Regions from separate parts of the Caloramator sp. E03 genome, predicted to be linked through region 2. Evidence: a T-box and tRNA genes for the amino acid it is inferred to sense, from the RefSeq annotation. Region 2 holds a T-box; the other holds one or more tRNA genes.
The links. A T-box is a leader RNA that pairs with one kind of tRNA and senses whether it is charged. The one in region 2 lies ahead of ileS (isoleucine--tRNA ligase), so its partner is inferred to be a tRNA-Ile.
Positions count from the first base shown of each region.

Region 1 (3,378 bases), 1.2 Mb from region 2:
AGAAGGGGTGCTCTAGAGATAGAGCCGCAGAGAATAGGCCCAGGCAACTGTTTAGCAAAAACACAGGTCTCTGCTAAATCGCAAGATGATGTATAGGGGCTGACGCCTGCCCGGTGCTGGAAGGTTAAGGGGAAAGGTTAGCGCAAGCGAAGCTTTGAACCGAAGCCCCAGTAAACGGCGGCCGTAACTATAACGGTCCTAAGGTAGCGAAATTCCTTGTCGGGTAAGTTCCGACCCGCACGAATGGCGTAATGACCTGGGCACTGTCTCAACAAGGGACTCGGCGAAATTGTAGTACCGGTGAAGATGCCGGTTACCCGCGATTGGACGGAAAGACCCCGTAGAGCTTTACTGTAGCTTAGCATTGAGTTTCGGTATTGTCTGTACAGGATAGGTGGGAGACAGAGAAGGCAGGGCGTCAGCTTTGCTGGAGTCGACCTTGGGATACCACCCTGATGATACTGAAGCTCTAACCGGAGGCTTTGAATCAAGTCACGGGACATTGTTAGGTGGGCAGTTTGACTGGGGCGGTCGCCTCCTAAAGAGTAACGGAGGCGCCCAAAGGTTCCCTCAGTGCGGTTGGAAATCGCGCGGAGAGTGCAAAGGCAGAAGGGAGCTTCACTGTGAGAGAGACATCTCGAGCAGGGACGAAAGTCGGGCTTAGTGATCCGGTGGTACCGAGTGGAAGGGCCATCGCTCAACGGATAAAAGCTACCTCGGGGATAACAGGCTGATCTCCCCCAAGAGTCCACATCGACGGGGAGGTTTGGCACCTCGATGTCGGCTCGTCGCATCCTGGGGCTGAAGTAGGTCCCAAGGGTTGGGCTGTTCGCCCATTAAAGCGGCACGCGAGCTGGGTTCAGAACGTCGTGAGACAGTTCGGTCCCTATCCGTCGCGGGCGTAGGAAATTTGAGAGGAGCTGTCCTTAGTACGAGAGGACCGGGATGGACGAACCTCTGGTGCACCAGTTGTTCCGCCAGGAGCACAGCTGGGTAGCCATGTTCGGAAGGGATAAGCGCTGAAGGCATCTAAGCGCGAAGCCCACCTCAAGATGAGATTTCCCACCGTAAGGGTAAGACCCCTTGAAGAACACAAGGTTGATAGGCCAAAGGTGTAAGCGCCGTGAGGCGTTCAGCTGATTGGTACTAATAGGTCGAGGGCTTGATCAATAATTTGCTGTGCAGTTTTGAAAGAATTAATCTGGTGGTTAGGCATCCGGGGTAACACCCGTTCCCATTCCGAACACGAAGGTTAAGCCCGGGTGCGCCGATGATACTAAGCTGGAGACGGCTTGGAAAAGTAGGTGTCTGCCAGATAATTGGGCCTTTAGCTCAGCTGGCTAGAGCAACCGGCTCATAACCGGTCGGTCCGGGGTTCGAATCCCTGAAGGCCCACCAATTTTATATATTTTCGTGGGGGTATAGCTCAGTTGGGAGAGCACCTGCCTTGCAAGCAGGGGGTCAAGAGTTCGAATCTCTTTATCTCCACCATTTTAATTTGGTGGTTAGGCATCCGGGGTAACACCCGTTCCCATTCCGAACACGAAGGTTAAGCCTGGGTGCGACGATGATACTAAGCTGGAGACGGCTTGGGAAAGTAGGTGTCTGCCAAATAAAAAATACTCTAAGATTTTCTTAGGGTATTTTTTATTTATATAAATGTTATAAAGTGCAGAAAAAAAGCCAGGGGGTTCACCTGGCTAAGGTCAGTTAATAGGGTTCAATCATGGGGATATGTTATATGAAAGGGCTCTTATTTGCTAAATAAACTTCTAACTACTATAAGTATATCATATTTAAAATTATATTTGCAATATATAAAGTTCAAAATCTTTATAATATTATATCCTATTACAAATTATAAATAATTATAAACAAAAATAGTAATATAGCATAACACATATAATGCTGCTTATGAATCCAATGAAAATACAAATATATTTTGATTTTCTATTAGATTTACGGTTATTTATTATAAGCAATGATATTATAAAGCCTATTGGAATAGGAACTTTGTTATTTATATAAACAAAAATACCTGATAATATAAAATACACAAATATTTTTATTATGAAACATTCTTCTTCAGATCTCTTATATTTTTGTGATATAATTGTTACAATAATAAAAGTTATAGCAATAAGACATGTAAGGATTATCATAATTTCACCCCAAAAAAATATATTAAAGTTTAAGCTTTATTAGAAGGTGAAAATGTGTATAATATGAATGAATTAACAGAGATAATAAATAAATGTAGAAGATGTTCTTTGCATAGTAAAAGAAAAAATGTTGTTGTTGGAGAAGGCAACATAGATGCAAAAATAATGTTTATAGGTGAGGGGCCAGGGGAAGAGGAGGATAATACAGGTAGACCTTTTGTAGGTAGGGCTGGTCAGCTTTTAACGAGAATGATTGAGGCAATTGAACTAAAAAGGGAAGATGTTTATATTGCAAACATAGTAAAATGTAGGCCTCCTAATAATAGAGTTCCTTTAGAAGAAGAAGCCATAAAGTGCCTACCATATTTAAGATATCAAGTTGCAATTGTAAGACCAAAGATTATAGTTTGTCTTGGTGCAACCTCAGCAAAGTATATAATAAGCAGGGAAATTAGAATAACTAAAGATAGAGGAGTTTGGTATCAAAAAGGTAATTTTTATATAATCCCAACATATCATCCTTCAGCTCTTTTAAGGGATCCAAGTAAAAAAAAGGATTCATGGGAAGATTTTAAAAATATTAGGGATAAACTTAAAAAATTGTGATATGCCTTTCATATTATGTGAAAGGTTTTTTTAATGCAGTATATTTTGATAAATATAGTTAAAAATAAAATAGGAGGGATGATATTGTATAAAGTGATAGGTGTAAAACATGATGATAAAGGAGAAATAGTAGCTTATAAATTAGATAATGGTAAAATAATATCAAAGGAGGAAGGTATAATTTATGCTGAAAATGGTCAGATAGCTAATGTGAGAGTTGGGGTTTCAAAAAAAGGTGAAAAGTATTTAAGAAGTCTTCCTGATGGTAATGAAGAAAATAATTTAGATAATTTACCAGAGATAAGGTAGGTGTTTTTTTGAAAGACTTAAAAGTAGAAAAGATAATAAAAGATGGTACAAAGAACATAATAGGTTATGAACTAAATACAGGTTCTATAATTGATAATGAGCAAGCAGTTTTTATGATTAAAAAAGGTGAATTGGGAAATGTAAAAATAATTTGTGATGAAAAAGGTAAAGAAAAAATACAGGGAATAGGTTTTAATATAGAAAACTTACCAGAAGTGAAATAGGTGGAAAACAAACCACCTATTTCACTTTTTTAATATTTTTACTTATTGTAAAATAGATATATAAAATTAAATTAAAA
Region 1 is NZ_CP040093.1:1,535,275-1,538,652, reverse strand. Features, by position in the region: rRNA gene FDN13_RS07640 (23S ribosomal RNA) at 1-1,170, shown strand, start outside; rRNA gene rrf (5S ribosomal RNA) at 1,201-1,317, shown strand; tRNA gene FDN13_RS07630 (tRNA-Ile) at 1,322-1,398, shown strand; tRNA gene FDN13_RS07625 (tRNA-Ala) at 1,416-1,491, shown strand; rRNA gene rrf (5S ribosomal RNA) at 1,498-1,614, shown strand; gene FDN13_RS07615 (uracil-DNA glycosylase) at 2,217-2,768, shown strand; gene FDN13_RS07610 (DUF3892 domain-containing protein) at 2,862-3,077, shown strand; gene FDN13_RS07605 (DUF3892 domain-containing protein) at 3,086-3,301, shown strand.
Region 1: it has a tRNA-Ile gene. The T-box ahead of ileS (isoleucine--tRNA ligase) is inferred to sense a tRNA for this amino acid. The anticodon was not compared.

Region 2 (3,378 bases):
AGTTAAATCAAGAAGAACTGTTGTTATTAATATGCAGGATATTGAATCTAAAAAGGCGCAGAGGATGATAGATTACATTGTTGGGGCTTGTTATGCTTTAAATGGCTCCTTTGAACAGATAGCTAAATCAATATACATATTTGCACCTGAAAATGTTGAAGTTTCTAATGAATTTAAAAATGAGATAAATAAGAATAGCTTTTTTTCTTTAAATGATAGATAGGAGGAGTAAAATTGCAGTATATATTAATATCTGCTATAAGTAAATTAATTAACGTTATAGAAATATTGATTATAATTGATGTTATTTTATCCTTTATGGCTCCTCTAAGAAGTAATGAATTTATTAGACTTATTAGGTCTATTGTAAATCCTATATTAGATCCATGTTATAGGATTCAAAAATCTATAATTCCAAACCTGCCAATAGATTTTTCACCAGCTATAGCAATTTTCCTACTCGATATATTAAAAAAACTTATTATAAATATTTTGCTTACAATATATTAAGTTAAGGTGAAGATATGGATATAGAAAAGTACATTGCTAATACTTCGGAGAATAAACAGATTTATATGGAACTTTTAGATAAGGTAAAAAGAGCAAAGAAAAGTTTTAAGGATATTTATACAGATTTTTTATTTCCAGATAGTCAGGAGTTTTTAAAGCAGCTATGTAATGAGGAAGGACTGCATGTTTCTTTTATTGGAGGAAAAGGTGATTTTGAAAGGGCTGTTGGAGTTATAAGCTGTTATGAAGATATAGATTATAATCCTGTTGATGTTATAAAAATAAGCTGCAATTTTAAGTTTGAAAATCTGACACATAGGGATTTTTTGGGAGCTATACTTTCTCTTGGAATAAAAAGGGAAAAAATAGGGGATATAAATTTATATGAAGATGGTGCTGAAATCTATGTTCTCAAGGACATAAGTGATTATATAGTTATAAATCTAAACAAGATAAGGCATACAGGTGTAAAGATTAAAAAGATAGATTACGAAGATGCAAGAGAAAGAGTGCAGCAGTTTAGCGAAAAAGCTGTGAATGTAGCCTCTATGAGGCTTGATGCAATAGTTTCAGGAGCTATTAACTTATCAAGGGAAAAATCTTCTATTTTTATCAAAAATGGAAGTGTGAAGTTAAATTATTTAATATGTGATGATGCTTCGAAAAAAGTTAAAGAAGGGGATTTAATATCGGTTAAAGGTTATGGAAGATTTTTAATAGATAAAATAACAGGAACAACTAAAAAGGATAGAATAACTTTAATCATAAAAAAGTTTGTATAGGAGGTTAAAGCCATGACTATTACACCTAATGAAATAAGCAACAAGGAGTTTAAAAAGGTATTTAGAGGCTATGATATAGATGAGGTCGATGATTTTTTGGACCAGATATTAGAAGATTATGAAAAGCTATATAAAGAATGTATGACACAAAAAGAAAAGATAGCTGCGCTTAATGAAAAAATTGAACAGTATTCAAATATAGAGACAACTCTTCAAAGTACTTTGATTTTAGCCCAAGGAGCTGCAGATCAGGCAAAGGAAGCTGCAAAAAAGGAATCAGAGCTTATAATAAAAAATGCTCAGGAACAGGCAACAGATATTATAAACAAAGCTCAGCAGAATGTACTTCAAATAAATAAGGAATATGAGATTTTAAAACAGGAATATAATATGTTTAAATCAAGATTTAAAGCATTACTTGAGGCTCAGCTTGAAACTTTAGAAAAATCAGAAGTTGATTTACTTGCAAAAAGATAGTACATATTGACATATTTATTTATTTGTAGTATATTATTGCATAATGTTGAAAAACTATGACGGGGAAGAGTAAACATCTTGATGCCTTAAAGAGAGCAGGGTTAGGTGAAAGCCTGTAGGCTATATATATGTTGAAAATCGCCCCTAAGTTGCAGGCTGAATTTTTAGTAAGCTGTGCCGGCACATTTATTGCCGTTATCTAATTGAGTTATAAATATGGGTGGTACCGCGACAGACTTCTCGCCCCAGGGAGGAGTCTGTTTTTTTATTTTTGTAACAATTTACTCAGGAGGGATAAATATAATGGACTACAGTAAAACGCTAAATCTACCAAAAACTGATTTTGCAATGAGGGCAAATCTGCCACAAAAAGAACCAGGAATCTTAAAATTTTGGGAGGAAAATAAGATATATGAAAAAACGTTAGAGAAGAATAAAGGTCAAAAATCCTTTATTTTGCATGACGGACCTCCTTATGCAAATGGTGATATACATCTTGGTCATACATTAAATAAGGTTTTAAAAGATATAATCAATAAATACAAAGCAATAAGAGGCTATTATACACCTTATGTTCCCGGATGGGATACACACGGTCTTCCTATCGAGCTTCAAGCAATTAAAAAGCTTGGAATTAAAGCCCATGAGGTTGGACCTTTAAAGTTCAGAAAGATATGTAAAGAATATGCTCTTGATCAGGTTGCAAAGCAAAAGGAACAATTCAAAAGGCTTGGTGTAACAGGAGATTGGGATAACCCTTACCTTACTCTTGAGCCAAAGTTTGAAGCAAAACAAATAGAAGTATTTGGGAAGATGGCAGAGAAGGGGTATATATATAAGGGATTAAAACCTGTTTACTGGTGCCCATCCTGCGAAACTGCCCTTGCAGAAGCTGAAATTGAATATGCCGATGAAACCTCAAATTCAATATATGTTAAATTCAGAGTTAAAGATGATAAAGGATTATTTAAAAATCTTAATGTTGATTTAAATAATATTTATTATGTTATCTGGACTACTACAACTTGGACTATACCAGCAAACCTTGCAATATGTCTTGGTCCTGACTTTGAATATGTTCTTGCTAAATTTGATAATGAAGTATATATAGTTGCAAAAGAACTTCTTGATAACTTAAAAAAGGTTGCAAAACTCGAAGGGGAAGAGATAATAGCATCATTTAAAGGAAGTGAGCTTGAAGGACAGGTTGCAAAGCATCCTTTATATGATAGGGATTCAGTTATAATAGTTGGAGAGCATGTAACCTTAGAGTCTGGTACTGGATGTGTACACACAGCTCCAGGTCATGGTGAAGAAGACTTTATAATAGGACAAAAATACAACCTTGAAGTTTTAAATCCTGTAGATGGAAGAGGAAGATTTACAAAGGAAGCTGGAAAATACGAAGGATTGACATATAAAGAGGGTAATAAGGTAATTTTTGAAGATTTAAAAAATGAAGGGGCACTTCTTGCTGATGAAAAGATAACTCACTCCTATCCACACTGCTGGAGATGTAAAAATCCTATACTGTTTAGAGCTACTGAACAGTGGTTTGCATCTGTTGAAGACTTTAAGGATGAGGCTATTAATGCAATAAAGGAAGTAG
Region 2 is NZ_CP040093.1:367,247-370,624, reverse strand. Features, by position in the region: gene FDN13_RS01980 (cell division protein SepF) at 1-223, shown strand, start outside; gene FDN13_RS01975 (YggT family protein) at 235-510, shown strand; gene FDN13_RS01970 (RNA-binding protein) at 525-1,292, shown strand; gene FDN13_RS01965 (DivIVA domain-containing protein) at 1,305-1,769, shown strand; T-box leader at 1,817-2,020, shown strand; gene ileS (isoleucine--tRNA ligase) at 2,073-3,378, shown strand, end outside.